Linked DNA regions of Chlorogloeopsis sp. ULAP01. The main gene of each other region encodes a partner of the protein of the gene in region 2 in a complex. Links are inferred from orthologs where the notes say so. Each region holds a gene or a part of one and is shown on either strand. Other genes may lie near its edges.

Region 1 (12,940 bases), on a different replicon or contig from region 2:
CTTTTAATTAAGCTTCTGCCTCTGGGCAGTCGCTACAACGCTCTTAACCCGCAAGGGCGCGCTGCTCTCTGCCCTCTGCCTTTCCCGATAAATATAGCAATAGTTAGATACTGTCAGCCTTGAGCAACCTATAATCTACTAAATGTTGAAAAACCGAGAGATAAAACTGTGGATGCAGTCTTAGAGCAATCGCACGCACTCAAACAAGCCTTAATTGATTTTGTCTTGGATGCAGATGGCGAACTAGCAGAGGCATTAGAAACCTATGCAGCAGCGCAGTTGCGTAACGGTTCAGGCGATACTGTTCGTCAGGAGTTGACAATTGACTCTTTTGTCACCGAGGGCAAAGTTGCAGATCAATCACCGATCCAATTGTTTATCCAAAGTCATCCTGATTTGTCACAGAGCGATCGCAGCTTACTTAACAGTTGGCATGATAGTTTTACTGGTTTATTTGCGATCGTCAAAATTCTACCTGATGGTTTTGAGTTGATGAACTGGCTCACAGCCAAACATTACATCGTTAAACCTAATAATGCCAAAACCTTACAGGAAATGTCTCGGCTCAAAGAAGGAGAAATTTTACTCACTCGTATTTCTCCTATTACCGAATCCTACTGGACATTTTCTAGTTCCTACACCCAAATGGGGAAATTAGGCAAACCAAAACTTGCAGTTGCAATAGGTAACTTCAAAGAAAACCACAAAAACCAGCTTTACAGTGATGCTCCTGATTTGTTAGAAGAAGCTTGGCAGTCGGTAGCAAAATATCATCAGCAATTTATTGAGTTTTTTGGTAGCGATGAAGTGACAATGCCCGGTTACCAACTCAATAAAAAAATAGCAGAACTTCAGGAAATAGTTGCAAAGAAGAGTTTAGAAGCAGCAGGTATTGATTCTTCTAAATCATTAGTAGAAATTGCACAAGAAGCAGGAGTTGATGAAGAAGAAATTCAAGCAGCAGCAGAAGAATTTGGTGCTGACTCCAAAGTAGTATCTCAAATATTAAAAAATAAAAGTACTACTGCCAAGATGGTAGCACCAAAAGTTGATTTGCCTACCGACTTAAAAAAGGCAGAACAAGTCACAACCCTTTCTCATCCCCGTTGGGGACAGATGTTTTTACCAACCTACAGTAAGGTAAAAGCAATTCTAACAGCAGAAGATTGGCAAAGTATCGAAGGTGCTGAGAAATTAATTCGCAATTATTTAGAAGATATAAAAATAAACGCCTTCATCTGGCATCGTTTAGCTGCCGAGTATCCAAATCAACTAGAAAAAATATTGCAAACAGTCTTACAACGCCCGCAACTTCGGCTCGAAACTGACTTGGATACAATTTTACAAGAATTCAATAAGCCCCTAGAACCAGAATTACCAGAAACTGCAAGCGTACCTTTACATCTACATAACTTATTTCAAGAAGCTGTTGCAGAAGTACACAAATCTAAAGCTAAGGATAAAGGGCAAAAGAAAGCAGCAAAAGGCTTTCAAAAACTGTGAGATGAAATTTCTAGTGCTGTAGGTGAAAACCTCAGCCCGGACTTATACTAATACTGCTCTTTATATCTCGGTTAAAATATCTTTTTATCGAAGTTGAACGATGAAGCTCAAAGGCTCAATCAGAAGGTTCTAAACTTCGCTAAACTGCTGACGAAATCGGAAAAACAAGTCATGAAGGCAGTTTGCATCCACGATCAAGACAAAATAGCAGCTTTCCTCCGCCGCCATCCGTTTCTTCATCTATATTCTCTTGGAGATTTAGATGACTTTTTTTGGCACTACACAACTTGGTACGCCTTCACACAAAATGGGGAGATTAAACAGCTTGTTTTACTCTACACCGGAACATCTTTACCCGTGCTGCTTGGGTTTACCGAAGAACCCACAGATTTGATGAAAGATTTAGTGCGTTCCATTATCTATTTATTGCCAAGACAGTTTTATGCACACTTAAGTGGGGATGTGGCGACAGTACTTGCAGATGATTACGAAGTCAGATCGCACGGTTTACACTACAAAATGGCTTTGACTAACTTAGTAAGTTTGAATGCCTTTGATACTTCAGATGTTATACTTTTGTCAGTAATAAACAAGGCTGAATTAAAAGAATTTTATCGTGTCAGCTATCCGGGAAATTGGTTTGAACCACGGATGCTGGAAACTGGGTATTACTACGGTATCCGGCGCAAAGAAGTTCTCGTTAGTGTAGCTGGTGTACATATCTACTCTCAATCTTACAAAGTAGCTGCATTGGGAAATATTGCCACACACCCACAGTTTCGCAGGCAAGGGTTAGCAGGGGTAGTGTGTGCCAAACTCTGTCAAGAACTCTCGCAGACAGTGGATTACATCGGCTTGAATGTTAAGGCTGATAACAGCAAAGCGATCGCCTGCTACACCAAATTGGGTTTTGAACCCGTCGCCACATATGAAGAATATTCCCTCCGCAATAAGATCCCCGACTTCTAGGAGAAGTCGGGGATCTGTTGACAAACCGGAAACTTACTCGCTTTTCCAGATACGTCTGTTGAGGTTCAAGTCGTCAACAATGCCGAGCATTAATTGTATGGTTTCAAAATATTCCCGCATCGGTGTAAAGCTCAACATACTATTGTACAGTTTTGGCTCAAACAAATCCTCTGAAGACTCTACGGCAATATAAATCATATTTTCTACAAAAGAAACATAGATATTTTTACCTGCTTTTTTTCTAAACTTAACTAACTTCTCCATTAAATTTGTAGATAAGATATACCGTGCTTCTACTTGGTTATCTCCGTATACTGTATATAGTTTAGAGAATTCTGGATCTTCCAGCTTGATAACTTTTCCTTGACCTATACTTATAGTATTAATGTTAGCTTTATTTAATTTTGGTAGCACGACTGTTTTACCAGGAAAAGATTTATTAAATTTAGCTCTAAAAAATAAACCTTGGAAAATAGTTTTTCTAGAAAATTCATTATTTATTACTTCTTCTTTAAATCTTTGATAATCAATTTTCTGCCCTTTAATAATTCTGCTTGTCACATAAGGAGTACCTTTAATAAATTGAAAAAGTAAAACAAGAATATATATCGGCAGCATAAAGATAAAAATACGTCTGGTAATCCAAGTAGGAAGAAATGAATTTAGGGCTTGAAGCTGTTGTGCAAAATTTAAGTATCTTGCCCAACCATGACGTACTTCTACTTGAGCAAAGATTTCAGAAAAGAAGATATTCGTTTCACCAATGTCCCCACAAATACAATCTTCTTGCAATATTTTATTAGGTTTTAGTAAACCTTGAAAAAGTTGACTATGCAAAAAAGCAGACATAGTAAAATCTGTTTCTATATCTGAGGAGACACTAGTATATTTCAATTTGTAATTGGTATTAATGAAATCAAAAATTTTTTCAATAATAATTGATTTAAAACCCCTAGCATAAGTTTCTGTCGCCGAAGTGTAAAAAGCAACTAAAACACAAAAACAGCCTAAGATAACAAGCAAAAAACAGAAGAGAATTAAGAATGATGTTTGTAATACAATTGGGAAAAACTTAAATAAAAAACCGACTGTAACAAATACAGCTACACTGACAAAAATAATAGACCTAAGAACTTCTTTTCTAGTTGTTTCAATAGTTTTTAAATCGCTGAGTAAAGTCTGCTGACAAAAACTTTTAAATTCATGCAAACTTTTGAGCCTAAATTCAACTTTTGTAGTTGTTTCTGATATTGCTATAGTTTGAGATTGTTCTTGAATCTTTGATTCAGTAGATTCTACAGCTATTTGTGTTACTGCTGTTGGTAATAAATTGGAGATAAATCGCCGCGCCCAAATCTGCGTTACTTCTTGCTCACAGGTGGTAAGTCGTTGACACAGTGCGATCGCTTGCTCTAATTGTTCGTTACCCTGATAAGCTTTCACTAACCACATCTGGGCTTGCCAGTAATCTTTCGTTCCTGGCTCGGTACTTTGACAATATTGTTCGAGCGCTTGAACTGCATCAGCATAGCGTTTAAATTTGAGCGCTTTATGCCCAGCTTGTAGTAGTTGATCTGCTTCTTCTGGCGTTAGAGTTGGCTTTTCAGGGGCAGTTTGGGTTTGTGTTGACTCCGACTTAGCAGATAAAGACGGTAGAACTCGCTGCACCCAAGCCTGTATCTGTGGATTTTGAATCGCTGCTAGTTGCTGACATAATGCGATCGCTTTTGCCTGTTCTCCAGTATGATGGTAGGCTTTGACTAAGCCCATCTGTGCTTGGATGTATTCTTTACAATTTGTCTGGGAGTTATTTTGGCATTGTTGACAAAATTTTTCTAACAAGTTAATAGCTTCTAAGTAGCGTTCTGACTGAACAGCATCTAAACCAGATTGAAAATCTCCAGATTCAGCAAACATATATTTTTGAAAAAATTATCTTTTATCTATTGCTCAAATAGATTTTTGACATCTACATTTTGTTTTTCTTCTGCTGTGGCTACAAACACTCTTCTGGAACGATAATTCATCGTAGAAGCTATCAAGTTAGTTGGAAACATTTCTAGAGAATTATTGTAATCAGTTACAGCAGAATTATAGAAGCGCCTAGCTGCTGATATCTGTTCTTCAATTTCATTTAAAGATTGTAATAGTTGGAGAAAATATTGGTCAGCTTTTAACTCTGGATATGCTTCTAGAGATATGAGGATGTTGCCTAGCGCTCTGGATATTTCATTTTCAAAATCCATTGCGCTATTCCTATTTCCATTTGCTCGTCCAGATATTGCTCTGGATCTCAGCCTTGTTATCTCTGTAAGTATGCTTTCCTCATATTTCATATAATTTTGAGCTACTGCTACCAGATTAGGGATCAAGTCACTCCTTTTTTTGAGATTTACATCAATACTGGCAAAAGCGTTATCAACTTGATTCTTCTTGGCAACTAAACCGTTATACAGCGATATCATAAATAATACAAATACAATAGGTAGTAGCAAAAAAATAATTAGAAATATTGTTAAGATGGTTTTGAGCATATTGAAAAATACGTAAAGCCAATAAATTAAAAAATGCATCTAAACCAAATCTGCATATAATCAGCCTTTGCTAACCACAGGCTATAATATCAAGTTCAGTTAATTACTTATAAATCTTTAAGCACCCCACCCACCTAACGGTACCCTCCCCTTACCAAGGGGAGGGTTAGGGAGGGGTAACACCAAGATGGTAATCATAACTAATCATGCGAACTTGATATAACTCAAGCAAATTTGGTCTATAACTCACTATCTTTTATGTATCAACTATTAATTGTTGCTAATAGCATAAATAAAATATTTGACTTTTAAAACAGTAAATGTTCGTAAAAATATCTGGATGAAGCTAAGGAAGATTTTGATAAACAAATATGTAAATTTACTGCTGTAGGTAAATTTTGCACCCTACGAGTCAGAGGCTCTAGTTCTCGTTACCAGGTTCAACCTGGTAACGAGGGTTTCGAGGCTTTGTCTCCAGGCTAATTACCGTTGTGCATCGCTAGATGAGTTAGTAGGGTTCAATGTCTGAACTGTTAACACCTGTGGTGGTGTAGCATCTGGTGGATAAAGAAAGTCTACTTGCACCAATCTTTGATCGCCTGGCTTCATGTTTAACCTTACTAAAGGTTCTCCTGGTTGCCCCCGCCTTTGCACCAAATGCACAAACCGAGTTTGCGGCTTACCTGCATCGTCGTTGTAGCGTACCTGCACTGTGCCACGGAAGAATACTTGCTGTGCTGGTGTACTAAAAAAGCGTAGCCCCGGTTTCACCAATTGATCTTCTTTTAAGGGTGTTTGTATTGATATATTTACTGTTTGGGGCGTTTTAGTATTGTTAGACAGTGGTAATTTCAGGCTGTATTGGATACCGTAATTTCCGTGAGCGCGATATGCAGTGTCAGGATAACGTGCCAGCATCGGTGCGCTTTGAATTTGATTAGTTCCCAGGGTGCCGCGATGCAAAGTACTCAACGCATAGGAATAAGCTTGACCAGACTGAGGAATCGTCAAATACTTTACCTTAGGACTATCTGTAATATTGGCTCGCCAGTGGGAACCTTGCGCTACTCCAGCTACCCGCCCATAAATTATGGGTTTGTCGGTTTTTTCTAAAGGTGTGGGTGTTTTATCTCGTGGATTAGACAAATCACCATTATTAAGCAAATTTTTCCATTCTTCTAAAGTAGGCGCACGTTCACTACCATCAGTATTTGTGGGTGCAAACATTGCCAGGCTGGCTGCATAAACTGTGCCGTTACTCTGCAAGCGGATTAATGTTGATCTGCCATTCAAAGGTGGAGTTAGTCCTTTAACCGGAATCGGTGCATTCAATAACATCTGACTTTGCCCTGGTGGAATAACGATTTGAGCAGGGAAAATGTCTTGGCGACGCCCCCGTAAAACATCACTCATGACGCGATCGCCAGGTCCTGCGAAAACTGTTCCTGAAGAGTTTAGACTCAAGGATGGCTTCTCAACAAATGGTGCATCCGGTTGGCTCAAATAACTTGCCCCTTGCAAGACATTCACCCTTACTGGTTGCTTGCCTGGGTTATGTAGCATTATCCCCAAATAAAGCGATCGCAAATTATCTGGGGTGGGTGCTTCAGCGACATGATGAGCAAAAATATCAAATCGCCCCTGAAACGGAAAATTCAGATGGGCAGTTGGCACTTTTTTCCCTTGAGAAGGAAAAGTTGAAAGCAAAATTCCTTCTTTGAGAACCTTTTCTGGGCTATTGCTATTAAAAGTTGGCACTCGGTTTAGCTTGCCTGGGAGAGAACGCACTTGTTGAGTTTGTACTATCTCCTCTTGGGGCGGCAAAGGAGTTGTTTGAGCAATAGGAAGAATAGGAAAAATAGGAAGAATTAGTAAGAATGGCAACATAATACCTACAGATTTTTTCTTCAATCAGACGCAAACAACTTTACCAAAGTGCCAGCCTGTGAATAATTAATAAAAAATCGCTCAGAATAGTGGGTAAATTTTCCTCAGTCAAAATAGGAACGTGGATAAAAATACAAGGAACTTTTGGTTGGTACTGCTGGAGGTAATCTAGTACTGAATAATAAAGTCCCTCGCAGACAAATTTACCGCAGTCGTGACTGATTTCAACTGCTGCTGTTTCCAGCACCAGCTGCTCTAAATCCACCTTTGTGTGCAACACACTTTCCTCACAACTAGCATTCGATTCCACAGATAATAGCGCTCGCTTTTCGGACATACCACAGCAGATAATCCCATCTGGCTTAAGTTCTGTGATTTTTTCAAGTACTTGAGCACTGGCAAGTTGCACATCTACAGGTAACAGTCGCAAAAAACTTAAAGTATGAGATATCGATTCAAGTTTGGCAAGTTCAATCAACAAATCATCAGAAGAATTTGACTGTTGATCAGGTAACCAAGTATCAAAGGAAGTTAATAGAAAACTTCTCTTCATAAGAAATATTATTTAAAATATGAATACCCTCCATATTAAATTTACAGGGAGTAGGTAAATGGCAGTAATTGCAGTCATAGACTACGACATGGGAAACTTGCACTCAGTCTGTAAAGGCTTGGAAAAAGCTGGGGCAAATCCTAAAGTTACAGATTCTCACAAGGACTTGGAAAAAGCAGATGCTATTGTTTTGCCAGGAGTTGGTGCATTCGATCCAGCAGTACAACATTTGCGATCGCGTGCTTTAGAACAACCAATCAAAGCAGCGATCGAATCTGGCAAACCATTTTTGGGTATTTGTTTAGGATTGCAAATTCTGTTTGAGTCTAGTGAAGAAGGTGTCGAACCAGGATTGGGAATTATTAAAGGAAAAGTAAGAAGGTTTCGTCCAGAACCTGGCATTACTATTCCCCATATGGGTTGGAATCAACTTGAATTTACTCAACCCAATTGTCTTTTGTGGGAATATTTGTCGCCTCAACCTTGGGTATATTTTGTCCATTCCTATTATGTCGATCCAACCGATCCGCAAGTACGTGCTGCAACTGTTACCCACGGTAGTCAAACTGTAACTGCTGCTATTGCCCATGAAAACCTAATGGCAGTTCAATTCCACCCGGAAAAATCCTCTAATATTGGATTGCAAATCTTGTCTAATTTTGTTGCTCAAGTACGCGAACAAGTTGCTGCTTAAAAATTAATTTCTGTAATATTAATTAATTACCTGCCCTATATTTAATCCCGCCACTAAACCTTAATGAAGGTGAATAAAAATTTCTGCTCAAAGCGTGGTGGAGAATGGTTAATTTGGGGAAGGATGGCTGTCGTCTGTATGCAAATTACCGTAATTTTCCGTTAAAAGGTAGTATCATCGGTTAAGTTTATACCTTTATTTTTAAGTGTAGATTTGTTCTCAATAAAGTTTCTTATTCTTAAAATTATCTGGCTGTGTAAACGCCACACAATCAGCCATTATCCTTCTCAATGTAAGTCTTATGTTGAAGCAGCTAGCCCTAAAATCCCTGGAACTGAAGTTCCTCTCTCATAGCTCAAGTCCGTTAAAATGGACTGAAACTCTGCCTAGTCTGCTTGAGCAGATTTTAGCTTTTAGCTCTTGAAATTTATTTCTTGGCGAACAAAAGCGTAAAGGTAAGGTTATAAGTATACCAAATTTGGAATCGGTAATATTGTTTAAAATTCCTAGAATAGTCTATTGATAGGTACTAACTGCGATCACAATAGTTGTGAAAATGAGAGACTCAGCCTCAAATTCTTGAAAAAGTAGCGCTTATTGCCCTTTACTCAGTTGCATTGATAATTTCATAAATGCAAGTCGAGGCTACATCTAATCCAGCTACCATGTACTAAGAGCGTAAACTTTAGCTTTGCATATATATCTCACAAATTCATCAACAGTCCCTTCACTAGTTTTGCCCTAAAATCATGGCTCTTAGAATATATGGGAATCGACAGTTAAAAACTTTACCAGGAAAGGAAACCAGACCGACAAGTGCACGGGTGAGGGAAGCAATTTTTAATATTTGGCAGGGAACAGTGGAAGGTTGTCGCTGGCTCGATTTGTGTGCTGGTACAGGTTCTATGGGTGCAGAAGCATTGTGTAGGGGAGCTAGCCTTGTAGTTGGAATAGAACAATCAAGCCGTGTTTGTAAGATTATTGAACAAAACTGGCAGCAGGTAGCTGCTGATGAACAAGAATGGAAAGTTTTGCGAGGAGATGTCGTGCAATGGTTGCCAAAACTTTGCGGACAGGAATTTGACAGAATTTACTTCGATCCACCTTATGCCAGTGGTTTATACCAGCCAGTATTAGAAGCGATCGCTCACTACCAGCTTTTAGATACTAGTGGCGAAATTGCAGTCGAACATCACTCTCAAAGTTCGACGCCAATAGAGATTATTGGTTTGGAAGCTTACCGCCAAAAAACTTACGGCAATACAGCCGTCACTTTCTACAGAATTGGGAATGGGGGAGGAGAATTTATTAACTAAAAATTAACAATTTTTAATTCTTCTCCAATCCCATCTCACGAGTTTAAATACCTAGTTGGTTACCACGCTTAAATTGCTTGTAAGCAGCGTAGAAAAGTCCACTTAGAGTCACAAAGATTAGACCTAACACAATACCATCTAGTAGAGGCTCAACCACTTTAAATCTCCTTGTTGCAATTATTTAAAGATTTATTTCCTTTTCTCAATCTTACCAAATTTAGCATCAATGCCTCGTCTGGAAATGGTTTTGAGCAACAATTAGCTCAAGGAAAAGTGCAATTTGTGCTTGCAGACACATCAAAGAAATTTTAAGCTATGTGTATGAAATGAAAAATTTTTGTACACCCAATTTAACAGCAAAAACGTTTGGATAACCAAATTACCCAACCTAAAATTCTGATTCAGCGAATCACCGTAATAGTTCTGGCGATTTTGCTCGCATTTATTTTGGGGATTTTTGCTGTTCGGGCAATCAGAACCTCAGATCCCTACGTTAAGACTGTTTTATCTCTAACAGGCAACCCCATGCAAGGAAACGCCATCTTTCAAATCAACTGTGCTGGTTGTCATGGATGGCAAGCAGATGGGCGTGTTGGCCCTAGTTTACAAGGGGTTTCTAAACGTAAATCCTCCTATGGACTGATTCATCAGGTGATTAGTGGTGATACGCCTCCAATGCCAAAGTTCCAGCCAAATCCACAAGAAATGGCAGATCTCCTCAGCTATTTGGAGACGCTTTAGGTGAAGAGGAGAAGAGGAAGGAGACGCGGCGACAAGGGGAGTAATAAACATTTTCCCCAACCCCCAACCCTATTCCCTTTTAATAATGACAAATGACCAATGACTAATGACTATTGAAGTAGATTACCGTTTTCCTGCGGGTGTAGATCCTCAAAAACAAGCTAGAATCATCGCGGTTGGGCAAACAGTGGGAACTTGGGATGCGCGTTTTGCTCACCGAGAAGCAGCTTTGCGATCCCATTTAGGAGAAGTCGTATCAGTACAAACAGAAGCCAAAACAGGTTGTAGCATTGCGACTATTCGTTTTAGTAAAGCGAATGTAGAAAATGATGTTGCTAGCCTGTTAACAATGATATTTGGCAAATACTCAATGGCGGGTGTGGCAAAGGTAGTGGCGGTGCGTCTACCACAAAATTACGGGCTAACTTCCAAACTGGGTATTGCTGGGATTCGAGAATGTCTTGGAGTATTTGAGCGCCCCCTAGTTATGGCTATTTTTAAACCAGCACTAGGACTATCAGCAACTGATCATGCCGCAATCCTAGCAGAAGTTGCTCATGCAGGGCTGGATATTATCAAAGATGATGAGATTTTAGGAGATCTCGATATTGCTCCAACTTTGGAACGCCTCAAGGAATGTTGCCAAGTAATTGAAGAGGTTAAACAAAAAACTGGACGTACTGTGCTATATGCTGTCAATGTCACAGGTAGGGCAGATAAGTTATTAGAGAAAGCGCGTCTTTTGGTGCGTCAAGGTGCAAATGCGCTTTTGCTAAACGCTCTTTCCTATGGATTTTCAGTACTTGAAGCTTTAGTAGCAGATCCAGAAATTAACGTCCCTATTTTTGCCCATCCAGCCCTTGCCGGAGCGATGGGTGCTGCTCCCGATCATGGCATTGCATACTCGGTGGTACTGGGAACTCTAATGGCTCATGCTGGTGCTGATGCTGTGTTGTATCCCGCTCACTACGGCAGTTTACCCTTTGATTCTGTTGAGGAAGGCAAGATCCGAGATATTTTGCGTAGTCGCGGTGTTTTTCCCGTTCCTTCAGCAGGTATTCATCCTGGTATTGTTCCCAAGGCATTAGCAGATTACGGACAAGATGTCATCCTTAACGCTGGTACTGGCATCATGGATCATCCCGATGGTGCAGCTTCAGGTGTGCAGGCTTTTTTTGAAGCCCTAGAGCGTGCAGCTGTGGGTGAATCTTTTGCAATCGATACTTTACCACAAGGGCTGTTGCGTCGTGCTGTGGAAAAATGGGGAACAGGGAACAGATAAAATTACGCCAAAATGCATGATAACTTTGGATTTTTTTGCTTGCGATCGCATCTCAACCACAATGCCGCATTCAAGCAGCAGGAAATAAACCAAAAATCATTGAAGAGTATATTAGTAGAGTATCAAGGTAAACAGAAGCTGCGAGTGTAGCCTTGATGCGATCGCCTGGCGGTTGGATTGAATCAAAACAACGCCCAAATTTCGATGTATCCACCTATGGCAATATGCAAAAATGAGTGACATGATTCTGGAATTACTAGCAACGATTCTAGAGGAGTGATATTTGTGAGCCAGTCCCCTAACCCAGAAACTAGAAGATTTTTGTATATTATGGGTGTTTCTGTCGGTCTTGCTTTATTGTTAACAGCTATAGTGTATTTCTTGCTAGGAATTGGTGTAATTAAATCGATTCCTACCTATATAGTTTGGGCAATAATCTTGTTTTCAATTGGTGCTGGTATCCTAAGCGGCGCTGGTAGACGAAGTTAATTACTGTAAGCACAACTTTGAGACAATGAAAATGTAGATTTAGAACGCAGGTGAATTATTCCCTGAGCATCAACTTGCCAACTTTGTGCCTCAACTATGGATTTCATTGTCAAAACCCTTGGTGATTCATCCGCTAGAATCCGCCAATCTTCCCAAGTTGCATCAGGTTTGAGTGTGGTGTTGGGTGTTTCAGGAAGTCCAGTTTCCTAAACTTTCGTCAACACTAAGCTGTGCTGCAACACGATAACCAGCAACCGAAACTATTAACAAACTTAACGGTACAACAAAACACAAATATTTAAAATTCTTTCCCTCTGCGCACCTTTGTGTTTCAAAAAAATATACAATCCCGACACTAACGGATGATTAACATTGCGGCGCTCAAGCAAGTTGCCACTTTAACGCAAATTTACAGTTTAGGTTAATTTTACGGTTTTTTTGGCGAACTTTTTCCAACTCGTGATGGTAAAGTTGAACTACCGAACACTCCTGGCAGTGATGAAACTTTCACTTCGCTGGATAGTGATCGCTCTTTGTTCTCTAGTATTAAGTTTGCAAATTCACTTGCTTACGCCTGTCTATGCCCAGCCACAATCGCAAATGGGGCGATTGCTGGAAAATAAAAGGGAACAGGAAACAGGGTTGGGGGAACAGTTTTCAAATCAACAAGCGATCGCCTACTACACTCAAGCTATCAAAGTTTTACAATCATTACGCGGTGATTTAGTTGCTCTTAATCCCGACATCCAATTCTCCTTTCGCGAAAGCGTAGAACCCGTGTACCGAGAATTAGTTGACTTACTGCTACAAGAACCCCAACCAAGTACAGAAAATTTGATCCAAACAAGAAATTGAAAATTATGCCGTTGCTGTCACACCAGGTTTGCAGTTATTTTCTTCTCATACTTGGCGCGATTGTAATTTTAATACTTTACTCGCTGGTACCACCCAAGCTCCTAGCTTTCAAAAAGA
Region 2 (9,690 bases):
TTGTGGTTTTGGCTGCCAATGTTACACATTTTCCTGGGCGGAACCGGAGCAGCAATTGATTTGTGCGGCAACACCATGCAATTAGAGGTTGCACCAGTCAAAAATCAATCTATATATTTTGCCACAATCGCCGCCGTTGCTGGTTTCTGTGGCGCTTTCGGTACAACTCTAGGTGGTTTGATCATCCAAAATACTTACTTCGGAGGTTTAGCGGGTTTATTTGCCCTTTCAACCATGTTCCGAATTCTTGCACTTTTACCTCTAATGTTTGTACAAGAAGCACGGGGACAATCTTTTCTTCAGACTTTTCAAGGATTGCGGCAAGTTCGCAAAAAGTTAGCTTGAAGTTAGGGGAGCCAGCGCCGTGCGGAGACTCCGCTCTGTTAAGGTGCCTGGCGTGCTAGGGGCTAGAAACTAGGAGCTAAGAAGACGCGGAGAGAGAATTCCCCGTGTCCCCGTGTTCTCTTCCTACTCAGCAGCAGTAGAACTTAGACTCATAGTCTTTTCCCACAAAACCATGTTATTAGTTGTGGTAACTGTGGAGGGCTGATGTAAGGCTATCAATTGTGCCAGAGTTTGCTTCAATTCTGTCCGAGGCACAATCTCATCTACAAAGCCGTGTTGGAGCAAATCTTCAGCAGTTTGGAAATCATCTGGCAGTTTTTCTCTTAAAGTTTGCTCAATGACTCGCCTACCCGCAAAACCAATAGTGGCTTTGGGTTCTGCCAAAATGATATCGCCTAACATTGCAAAACTAGCAGTAACGCCGCCTGTAGTCGGATTGGTTAATACAGGAATGTACAATAGCCGTGCTTCTTGATGGCGTTGTAGAGCTGCGGAGATTTTTGCCATCTGCATCAGCGAGAGCATTCCTTCTTGCATCCTGGCTCCGCCAGAGGTACAAACTATCACCACAGGATACCGTCGCTGAGTAGCTTGTTCAATTAAGCGGGTGAGCTTTTCTCCCACGACGGAACCCATGCTACCACCCATAAATCGGAAGTCCATCACGCCCAGGGCAATAGGCAAACCATTAATTTCACCCAAACCTGTTTTTACGGCGTCTACTAAGCCAAGTTTTTCTTGCGTTTCCCGGAGACGATCGCTATAGGCTTTGCGATCGCGAAATCCCAAAGGATCGGCAGGGCGTAAATGCTCATCCATCGCTCTCCACGTACCAGGATCGATGAGTTGGCGGATACGTTCATCACTATCAACTCGATTATGATGTTCGCATTCCGTGCATACCATTAAATTGGTTTTCAGGTCTTTAGTATATGTTAAGACACCACACTGAGGACATTTATGCCACAGCCCATCAGCAATTTCACGCTCTTGACGTTCGAGGCTGATAGCACCAGATTTACGTCGATTGGCAAACCAATCAAATAAAGACTTTAAACCACGTGTTTCTTCGTTATTCGCCATTTGTTTTTTATGCAAGTGAATAGTATGTCAAACGTAGGTTAATGTAATTGGCGGTCAAATTTTTCTTCTAACCGATTCAGACCTTATTTTGCATCTTTGGTTGCCAGCTTAACGAAAATACGTAAACCAATTCAAGTCCGTTGTTCTGATTCTAGGGAAATTAATAGCAGCAACGCAGGCAATATATCCTTGAAAAGTAGTTGCAAAGCTGCTGGCATAACAGCCCCAAAATAGAACTTCACCCCCCAATCAATAAATTACTTGTTGTTGTGTCATTAGTTGCGCTCGGCAGGTTGTGTCGAGTCAGAAGCGATCGCTGCATCAGTTCCACTTGCCAGTATGCTCTCGTTATTTCAGAGGGTAATCCAAGTCACAAGATTATGTTAACAGAAGTTTAATGACATAAGAGGTAATGAAACTTACAGTTGTATGTTGTTTGCAAAGGAAGAGAGGAAGACGCAAGAACGTGGAGAGTGGGGAATTAGGCTTGAGGATTAGGAATTTCTCTTTCCCAGGCTGGCAGCCCAGGAAAGCATTGATTGAGATCACGAGGCGGAGCCTCCCAGTTTCCATCACCATGCAGAGTATGGTAATGAGAAATTTTTTGTTCCCTGATTCCCTGTCCCCTATTTATCAACTCCCATGAAAAAATAATTGCAGATAGGTAGACAAAATTGCCTCGCCACCAAACACAACAATTAAGGCTCCTGAAGCAAGGAAAGGGCCAAAAGGCATCTTTTGTCCCCATTTTTGAGGCAGTGTTGGGCGGGGATTTTGACTGGTAATTTGATGCGACTGTCTTGAGATTGAAGCGTGAGCGCCATGCCGCGATAAGAAAATTGCACCACCACCCACCAATGCTCCCAAAAAACAAGCCACAAAAGCAGCTAAGAGCAAATGCTTCCAACCTAACCATGCTCCCATCATTGCTGCTAGTTTCGCGTCGCCTCCACCCATTGCTGTTTTACCAAAGACAATAGAACCAACAGTGGCGATCGCATTAAACAGCCATAATCCCAGCACAGCTCCTGATATTGCTGTCATTGAGTGATTTGCCCATCCCACCCATCTAGTTTCTGACAGAAAACCAACTATCATCTGAAATGCTATCCCCAGTACTAACCCTGACTGAGTCAGTGGATTGGGTAAGGTCATGGTATCCAAATCAATTAGCGATAAGGTGAGTAACCAGCTACAAAAAACCCAATAGCCAAGTGTCAATGGCGATACATGAAACATCCAAAAAATCAGCAAAAATAAACATCCTGTCACCGCTTCTACCACTGGGTAACGCAGAGAAATCTTACTTCGACAATAGCGACAGCGTCCCTTTAACCACAACCAGCCTAAAACTGGTACATTGTCGTAAGCTTGGAGTTGATTTAGGCAATGTGGACAGCGAGAAGGGGGAAACAGAATCGACAAACCAGCAGGCAGTCGATAAACAACAACATTGATAAAGCTGCCAATAGACGCACCTAAGGCAAACACGATCACATTCGCCAATGTGACTATCAAAAGATCCATATATCGTCTTTAGTCATTTGTCCTTGGTCTTTTATACTTGCTCATTCCTCGTTTGTACAAACCAAAGACTATTAACTATTGACTAATACATATACGATTCAATTTGATTCAAAGGCACAAAACATTCTTCAGGCAAGAGGACAGGTTGATTTGTAAAAATCACCTTACCTCGGTGATTAACGCGATTAATTGCTACACCAGATGGTTGTCCAGCCACTTCGGGATGTACTTCACAGTATGTGTAGTAAATTTGTCCAGCAGATCGGATCAGCGCGGGGTCGATCAGGGGTGGCTGGTGCTTTGGGCTGGTAAAGTTTGCTTGTGGTTGTTTTACAGCGTACACTGCTTACTGAATGGCTTGCTAAGTTTTGTTTTTAGTTTATACGAAAGTTCCAACATATAGTTGCCAATATTGCCATTGCGATTAAAAAATTATTGTTCAAGCATTTGAATCAATGCTTTACCCATAGCTTGGCAACCTAAAAGCTTCATGCCAGGAGACATAATATCCCCAGTACGAACACCGCTTTCTAGAACCTGTAAAACTCCTTGTTCAATAAAATCTGCTGCTGCTGGTTGGTTTAAACTGTAGCGTAGCATCATTGCTGCACTCAAAACTTGTGCGAGAGGATTAGCTTTATCTTGTCCTGCAATATCGGGGGCAGAACCGTGAACAGGTTCAAAGACTCCCGCCCCAGATGCACCCAAACTAGCAGAAGGTAACATTCCAATACTACCAGTAAGCATGGCAGCAGCATCTGAGAGTATATCGCCAAACAGGTTACCCGTAACGATGGTATCAAACTGCTTGGGAGCGCGTAACAGTTGCATGGCGGCATTATCTACATACATATGAGTAACTTCCACATCTGGATATTCTGCCGCTAATTTCGTGATGCGATCGCGCCACAATTGAGATACTTCCAGAACATTAGCTTTATCTACCGAACATAGTTTTCCTCGACGTTTGCGTGCTGTTTCAAATGCCACCCTGCCAATGCGATCGATTTCAGATTCGGTGTAAGCCATTGTATTTACACCTCGTTTCTCACCAGTTTCTGTTTCAAAAATCCCCTTGGGTTTACCAAAGTAAATGCCGCCTGTGAGTTCGCGTACCACCATAATATCGACGCCTTCCACAACTTCTGGTTTTAAGCTGGAGGCATCAATTAACTGAGGTAAAATTTTCGCTGGACGCAAATTGGCAAATAATCCCAAACCCGCACGCAATCCGAGTAAGCCTGCTTCTGGACGTAAATGAGATGGTAAAGTATCCCACTTATAACCACCGATCGCCGCCAATAATATAGCATCGCTATTGCGACACATATCTAAAGTAGCAGTTGGCAGAGGTTCGCCTGTTGCGTCAATTGCCGCACCGCCGATTAATCCTTCTTGGAATTCAAAATCAATATCAAATTTTTTTCCTACAACCTTGAGCACATCTACCGACACAGCGATAATTTCAGGGCCAATGCCATCGCCAGGAAGTAGGGTTATGCGGTATTGCTGTGCCATAGTTTCGTTTTGACTGGATAAGTATTTAATCGTGCAAAAATCCTCGCAGATTAAATATCATATCGAGCAATTGCACCAATAGAGCTTTTAATTTCTTTTTCCAGTCACACAAAAAAAGCACCTGCTCAAACTGCAACAGCTTGCAATTCTAATGCACAAACTTGTGCATCCCGACGAGAAACAATCCGCAACTCATGGGGATAACGCGGGCGTGGATCGTCCACTAACCAGATTGGAGGCACCATCATGGCTTCATAGTAATCAATCTGATGTAAAACCCCTGGTTTGTCTTTGAGTTCTACTATCGTCCCCGGTGGATACTCAAACATTTCATTCCAATCGATTGCTGACTCGGTGTTCATCGCACTCAACTATTCCAATACCTCAAACGCTTTTCTTCTAATACAACCAACGATGGTTTGCGATCGCCCTAGCTGCGCCCTTGGAGCATCGCCTCAAGAACCAATTCTCTCAATCAACAATAGAACTGGCTTCTGTTGAGAACAACTTCACCATGATCCGGAACCCAGGCAACCCAAGTGTCTGGAGATTCCTGACAGAGCAACTTGGCTTCGTCAAAACCGTATTCACTGGGAGGCTGGAGCAACTTTACCCAGGCATCACGGTTGTAAGTGATGTGGCAAACCGGATTCCAGCCTGAAGCGATCGCTCCCTCTAGGATGGGTGTTGGTGAATAAGATGAATAGGTTGTTGGAAGAGACATACTCGAAAACTTGTGACTAAACTAAATAAATAAAATAATTTCTGTATTCATTTTTACAAAATTGCAGCATAATCGCTCAATTGTTCTAAATAAATTAACAAATCCTGACATAGTTGAATCTATACTGTTCAAAATTTCTCATTACCATGCTCTGCATGGTGATGAAAACAGGAGGCTCTGCCTCATGAAGAGGAGGCGGAGCCTCAATCAATGTTTTCCCAGTTGAAGCCTGAAAAAGAGAAAATAAACCTTCTGCCACGGCGCTCCTTGTTCGCCCGCAGGTGGCGAACCCGCGCCTCCTCAGCCATCTGCCTTCTTCAACAGATTCAAGTCACAAAGTTTACTCAAAAGTGTTTTGAAAATCTAATGGAGCTAAGCGGATTCGAACCGCTGGCCTCTGCAATGCCATTGCAGCGCTCTACCAACTGAGCTATAACCCCGCGTAGTGCGTTATATACATTAACTTAATATTTAGGTGCTTGTCAATGTGCTTTGCTGAGAAGCTTTATAAACAAAAGTTAAGTAATTAATAGGCTTTTTCTATTTATTAATAACTTACTTTTTAAGCGACTTTCAGTAAATAGCTCATACAATGACCCATTAAAAAGTAAACTACCATCATGGCTGCCGCAGCCGTTGCCACCAACAAACCTGCCAACATTAAAGAAAATTCCTTATTTTCGTAGGCTTTTTCCATTAGATGTAGCGACCAAGCCACTAGCGCTACATCAAAAACTAAAATAGGAATCAACATATTTCTTAATATTTTTTAATGCTTCTTAGCCAATATTAACACCGTTTTCGGGAACTGTGTTGAGTACTAGCAGTGTGTTCTAGTCAAGGATTGGCATTCTCAAGAGGGCATTCTGACAGGCACTCGATGATCGCGCAAATAATTCTTGATTTCCTCCACTGTTAATTGTCCATAATGTAAAAGTGAGGCAAGTAAAGCGGCTTCTGCTTTACCTTGTGTTAGTGCTGCATGGATATGTTGGCAATTACCTGCACCACCAGAGGCAATAACGGGAATCTGTACAGCCTCAGCGATAGTTTTTGTTAACTTAAGGTCATAACCGACTTGAGTGCCATCAGCATCCATACTAGTCACCAGCAATTCTCCTGCGCCTCGTTTTTCGACTTCTTGCGCCCACTTGATTGCGTCTATGCCTGTGTTTTCTCTTCCACCCCGTACATATACATCCCAACCAGGATTGTTAGGATCTTTTCTGGATCTAGCATCAATGGCAACAACTATGCATTGATTGCCGAAGCGATCGCTCGCCCGATTAATGAAATCTGGGTCACGTACCGCCGCCGAATTAATACTAACCTTGTCTGCTCCAGCTCGTAACAGATTTTTAACATTTTCTAAGGATTGGATGCCACCACCCACAGTTAATGGAATAAAGACTTGTTCGGCAGTCCGGTAAACCACATCGACAATAGTATCTCGGTCTTCATGAGTTGCCGTAATATCCAGAAATACTAACTCATCTGCTCCAGCTTCGTTGTAAACCTTTGCCAATTCAACTGGATCGCCCGCGTCCTTGAGATTAACAAAGTTAACTCCTTTTACAACTCGTCCCGCGTTCACATCTAGACACGGTAAGATTCTTTTAGCCAGCATGACAAATTTTGTACTCCTAAGTAGTTCCCCGGAATTTAAATTTTAGATTGGCAAGCGCACTTTAGAAACAAAATTAACGCGTCCGTATTTATACGTGTTGGTGCTACCACCAGTAAACGTTAACAAGTGTAAAAGTAACAGTTGATAACTAAGACTATGGCAATTATCTCCTCGAAAAAACAGCCTTCCGATTCAGGTGGAGAACCAAAACAGCGTCAGACGCAACCGAAAGCATCGATAAAAGAGAATATTTTGCAACCAGAAGCGGCTATTGAAGAACAAGGTAAGCAGGAAGAAAGCATTCGACCGCAACGGTTTGCCGATTATATTGGACAGAAAGATTTAAAGGATGTACTTGAAATAGCAATTAAAGCAGCTAAGTCCAGAAAAGAAGTGCTAGATCACCTATTGTTATACGGCCCTCCTGGTTTGGGCAAAACAACGATGGCAATGATTTTAGCAGCGGAGATGGAAGTTAACTGCAAAATTACTAGCGCTCCAGCTCTAGAACGCCCTAGAGATATTGTTGGACTACTGGTGAATCTCAAACCTGGGGATATTTTGTTCATAGATGAAATTCATCGCCTCTCGCGGATGACGGAAGAGATTTTATACCCAGCAATGGAGGATTACCGCTTAGACTTGACAGTAGGTAAAGGTTCTAGCGCTCGAACTCGCAGCATTCCTCTATCAAAATTTACTTTAGTGGGAGCGACAACCCGTGTCGGTGCGCTCACTTCTCCTCTGCGTGATCGCTTTGGTTTAATTCAAAAACTCAGATTTTATGAAGTAGAAGAACTCAGGCAAATTGTCCAACGCAGCGCTCAGTTACTTAATACCACTGTTACCGAAGATGGTGCCAAAGAAATTGCTAGGCGATCGCGTGGCACACCTCGAATAGCAAATAGATTACTTAAGCGTGTACGTGATTATGCAGAAGTAAAATCATTTGATTGCATTTGTGAAAAAGTAGCAGCCGAGGCATTGCAACTATTTCAAGTCGATCCATGCGGCTTGGATTGGACGGATCGCAGAATGCTGAGTGTAATCATCGAACAATTTAATGGTGGCCCTGTAGGATTAGAAACAATTGCAGCAGCGACAGGTGAAGATACACAAACCATAGAGGAAGTATACGAACCTTACTTAATGCAGATTGGATATTTAAGCCGTACACCCCGTGGTAGAGTAGCCACAGCTGCTGCGTATAAACATTTGGATTTTAAGCCACCTAATGAGCAGCTGTCGTTTTTACAGTGACAGGGGGATAGGGGACTAGGGACTCGTTACTAGGGATTAGGAAGAAGCACCAGGAGCAGAGGGGAAAGAACGTGAATAACGATTCTCCGTGTCCCCGCGTCCCTTTGTCACCGTGTCCTCTTTACCCAATACCCAATCCCTGATACCCAATACCTAAAAAATAGACACAGGTAAACACAGATGATGAGGTTAATAGTTATTTTGTTCAGTCTGTTGCTTGTGTTTGGGTGGGCTGAGGCTGTGATGGCACAATCCCAAAAGCCCATCATCACTCAAGAACAGTTGCGAAAAGGAGATGAGTTGACAAGAGCCGCTTTTGCAGCTACGAGTAAAGGTGATTTTGCTACAGCCGAAAAGTACTGGACAGAAATTATCGAGCAATTCCCAGACAATCCTGCAATTTGGAGTAATCGGGGAAATTCCAGGGTGAGCCAAAATAAGCTACAAGAGGCGCTGACTGATTTTAATAAAGCAATTGAACTTGCACCAGATATTACAGATCCCTATTTAAATCGTGGTACAGCCCTTGAGGGTTTGGGAAGATGGGAAGAAGCGATCGCAGATTATAATCGCATCCTCGAACTCGATCCTCAAGATGCTATGGCATACAACAATCGTGGTACTGCCAAAGTCGGTTTGGGAAGGTGGGAAGACGCCATAGCTGACTACAAAAAATCAATGGAACTAGCTCCAAATTTAGTCATTGCCCGTGGCAACTACGCTCTGGTTTTGTATGAAACTGGGAAACTTGAGCCAGCCATCCGGGAAATGAAAAATATAGTCCGCAAATATCCCAACTTTGCCGATACACGTGCTGCACTCACAGCTGCTCTTTGGGTAAACGGACAAAAAGGCGAAGCAGAAAGTAATTGGGTAGCTGCTTCTGGACTCGATCCACGTTACAAAGATATCAATTGGGTGAAAAATATTCGGCGCTGGCCTCCTAGTATGGTAACGGCTTTGGATAAATTTTTGACACTTAAATAAGGGTATTGACTATGACTCATTTTGGAATAATCTGCCCTGGTTCAACTGGTCACCTTAACACAATGCTCCCCTTAGGGAAAGAACTGCAACAACGGGGACATCGCGTTACCCTATTTGGAGTGCTTGATGCTGAATCTAAAACACAAGCGGCAGGATTAGAATTCCGAGTAATTGGCGAATCTGAGTTTCCCAAGGGAGCAAATGCAGAATCATTAGCTAAGTTAGGACAACTCAGTGGTAGTTCAGCATTTAAATATACCGTTAGTCTTTTAAGGAATGGGGCAGCTGTTATCCTCCGAGATGCACCGCAAGCAATTACAGAAGCGGGTGTAGAGGCATTACTAGTAGATCAAGCTTCATCAGAGGGAGGAACTGTTGCAGATTTTTTGGGTATTCCTTTCATCACTATTTGCAGTGCTGTAGTACTGAATCGAGAAGAAAGTGTTCCACCCATTGTCACAAATTGGCACTATAGTCCAGCGTGGTGGGCGCGGCTACGCAACCGAGCAGGTTATGAGTTGCTCAAACGTATCGCCAAACCAATTCGGGATTTAATTGATGAGTATCGCACAGAGTGGAAGTTACCCCCACACTCTAACCCCAATGAAAGCTATTCTCA

Evidence for each region.
Region 1: the proteins of hisF (region 2) and hisH are in contact, whole or in part, in a crystal structure (PDB 6RU0), measured with the Thermotoga maritima proteins. The link is inferred for Chlorogloeopsis sp. ULAP01 from one-to-one orthologs. Residues at the interface, in WP_004080486.1 of Thermotoga maritima: Met1, Leu2, Ala3, Arg5, Ser40, Glu41, Asp45, Glu46, Ala70, Glu71, Ile73, Asp74, Ile75, Pro76, Phe77, Asp98, Lys99, Ser122, Gln123, Glu161, Thr195, Leu196, Asn247, Arg249, Glu251; in WP_004080484.1 of Thermotoga maritima: Asn15, Arg18, Arg22, Arg117, Leu118, Pro119, His120, Met121, Gly122, Trp123, Asn124, Asn134, Gly135, Tyr136, Tyr138, Val140, Tyr158, Glu180, Lys181, Ser182, Ser183, Lys184, Ile185.

Annotation. Positions count from the first base shown.
Region 1 is NZ_JAUDRH010000006.1:397,555-410,494, forward strand. Bases 6,586-9,322 are described here. They hold hisH (imidazole glycerol phosphate synthase subunit HisH), read left to right. Parts: upstream 6,586-7,504; coding sequence 7,505-8,140; downstream 8,141-9,322. Other genes in these bases: QUB80_RS14565 (DUF3370 domain-containing protein), read right to left, coding at 6,586-6,893; QUB80_RS14570 (pyroglutamyl-peptidase I family protein), read right to left, coding at 6,934-7,446; rsmD (16S rRNA (guanine(966)-N(2))-methyltransferase RsmD), read left to right, coding at 8,890-9,322. Outside these bases: QUB80_RS14545 (hypothetical protein), read left to right, coding at 169-1,503; QUB80_RS14550 (GNAT family N-acetyltransferase), read left to right, coding at 1,675-2,472; QUB80_RS14555 (DUF3137 domain-containing protein), read right to left, coding at 2,506-4,389; QUB80_RS14560 (LemA family protein), read right to left, coding at 4,416-4,937; more of QUB80_RS14565, read right to left, coding at 5,490-6,585; more of rsmD, read left to right, coding at 9,323-9,456; petG (cytochrome b6-f complex subunit V), read right to left, coding at 9,500-9,613; QUB80_RS14590 (c-type cytochrome), read left to right, coding at 9,823-10,197; QUB80_RS14595 (RuBisCO large subunit C-terminal-like domain-containing protein), read left to right, coding at 10,304-11,479; QUB80_RS14600 (hypothetical protein), read right to left, coding at 11,550-11,693; QUB80_RS14605 (hypothetical protein), read left to right, coding at 11,765-11,968; QUB80_RS14610 (hypothetical protein), read left to right, coding at 12,431-12,823; QUB80_RS14615 (hypothetical protein), read left to right, coding at 12,852-12,940. UniProt on the Escherichia coli protein: IGPS catalyzes the conversion of PRFAR and glutamine to IGP, AICAR and glutamate. The HisH subunit catalyzes the hydrolysis of glutamine to glutamate and ammonia as part of the synthesis of IGP and AICAR.
Region 2 is NZ_JAUDRH010000003.1:532,332-542,021, forward strand. The notes cover bases 4,938-7,737. They hold hisF (imidazole glycerol phosphate synthase subunit HisF), read right to left. Parts: upstream 6,825-7,737; coding sequence 6,051-6,824; downstream 4,938-6,050. Other genes in these bases: QUB80_RS08605 (hypothetical protein), read right to left, coding at 4,949-5,197; QUB80_RS08615 (hypothetical protein), read right to left, coding at 5,760-5,951; ruvB (Holliday junction branch migration DNA helicase RuvB), read left to right, coding at 6,981-7,737. In the rest of the region: QUB80_RS08575 (MFS transporter), read left to right, coding at 1-345; accD (acetyl-CoA carboxylase, carboxyltransferase subunit beta), read right to left, coding at 469-1,428; QUB80_RS08585 (prepilin peptidase), read right to left, coding at 2,062-2,955; QUB80_RS08590 (hypothetical protein), read right to left, coding at 3,038-3,298; leuB (3-isopropylmalate dehydrogenase), read right to left, coding at 3,388-4,473; QUB80_RS08600 (hypothetical protein), read right to left, coding at 4,599-4,835; more of ruvB, read left to right, coding at 7,738-8,084; QUB80_RS08630 (tetratricopeptide repeat protein), read left to right, coding at 8,265-9,071.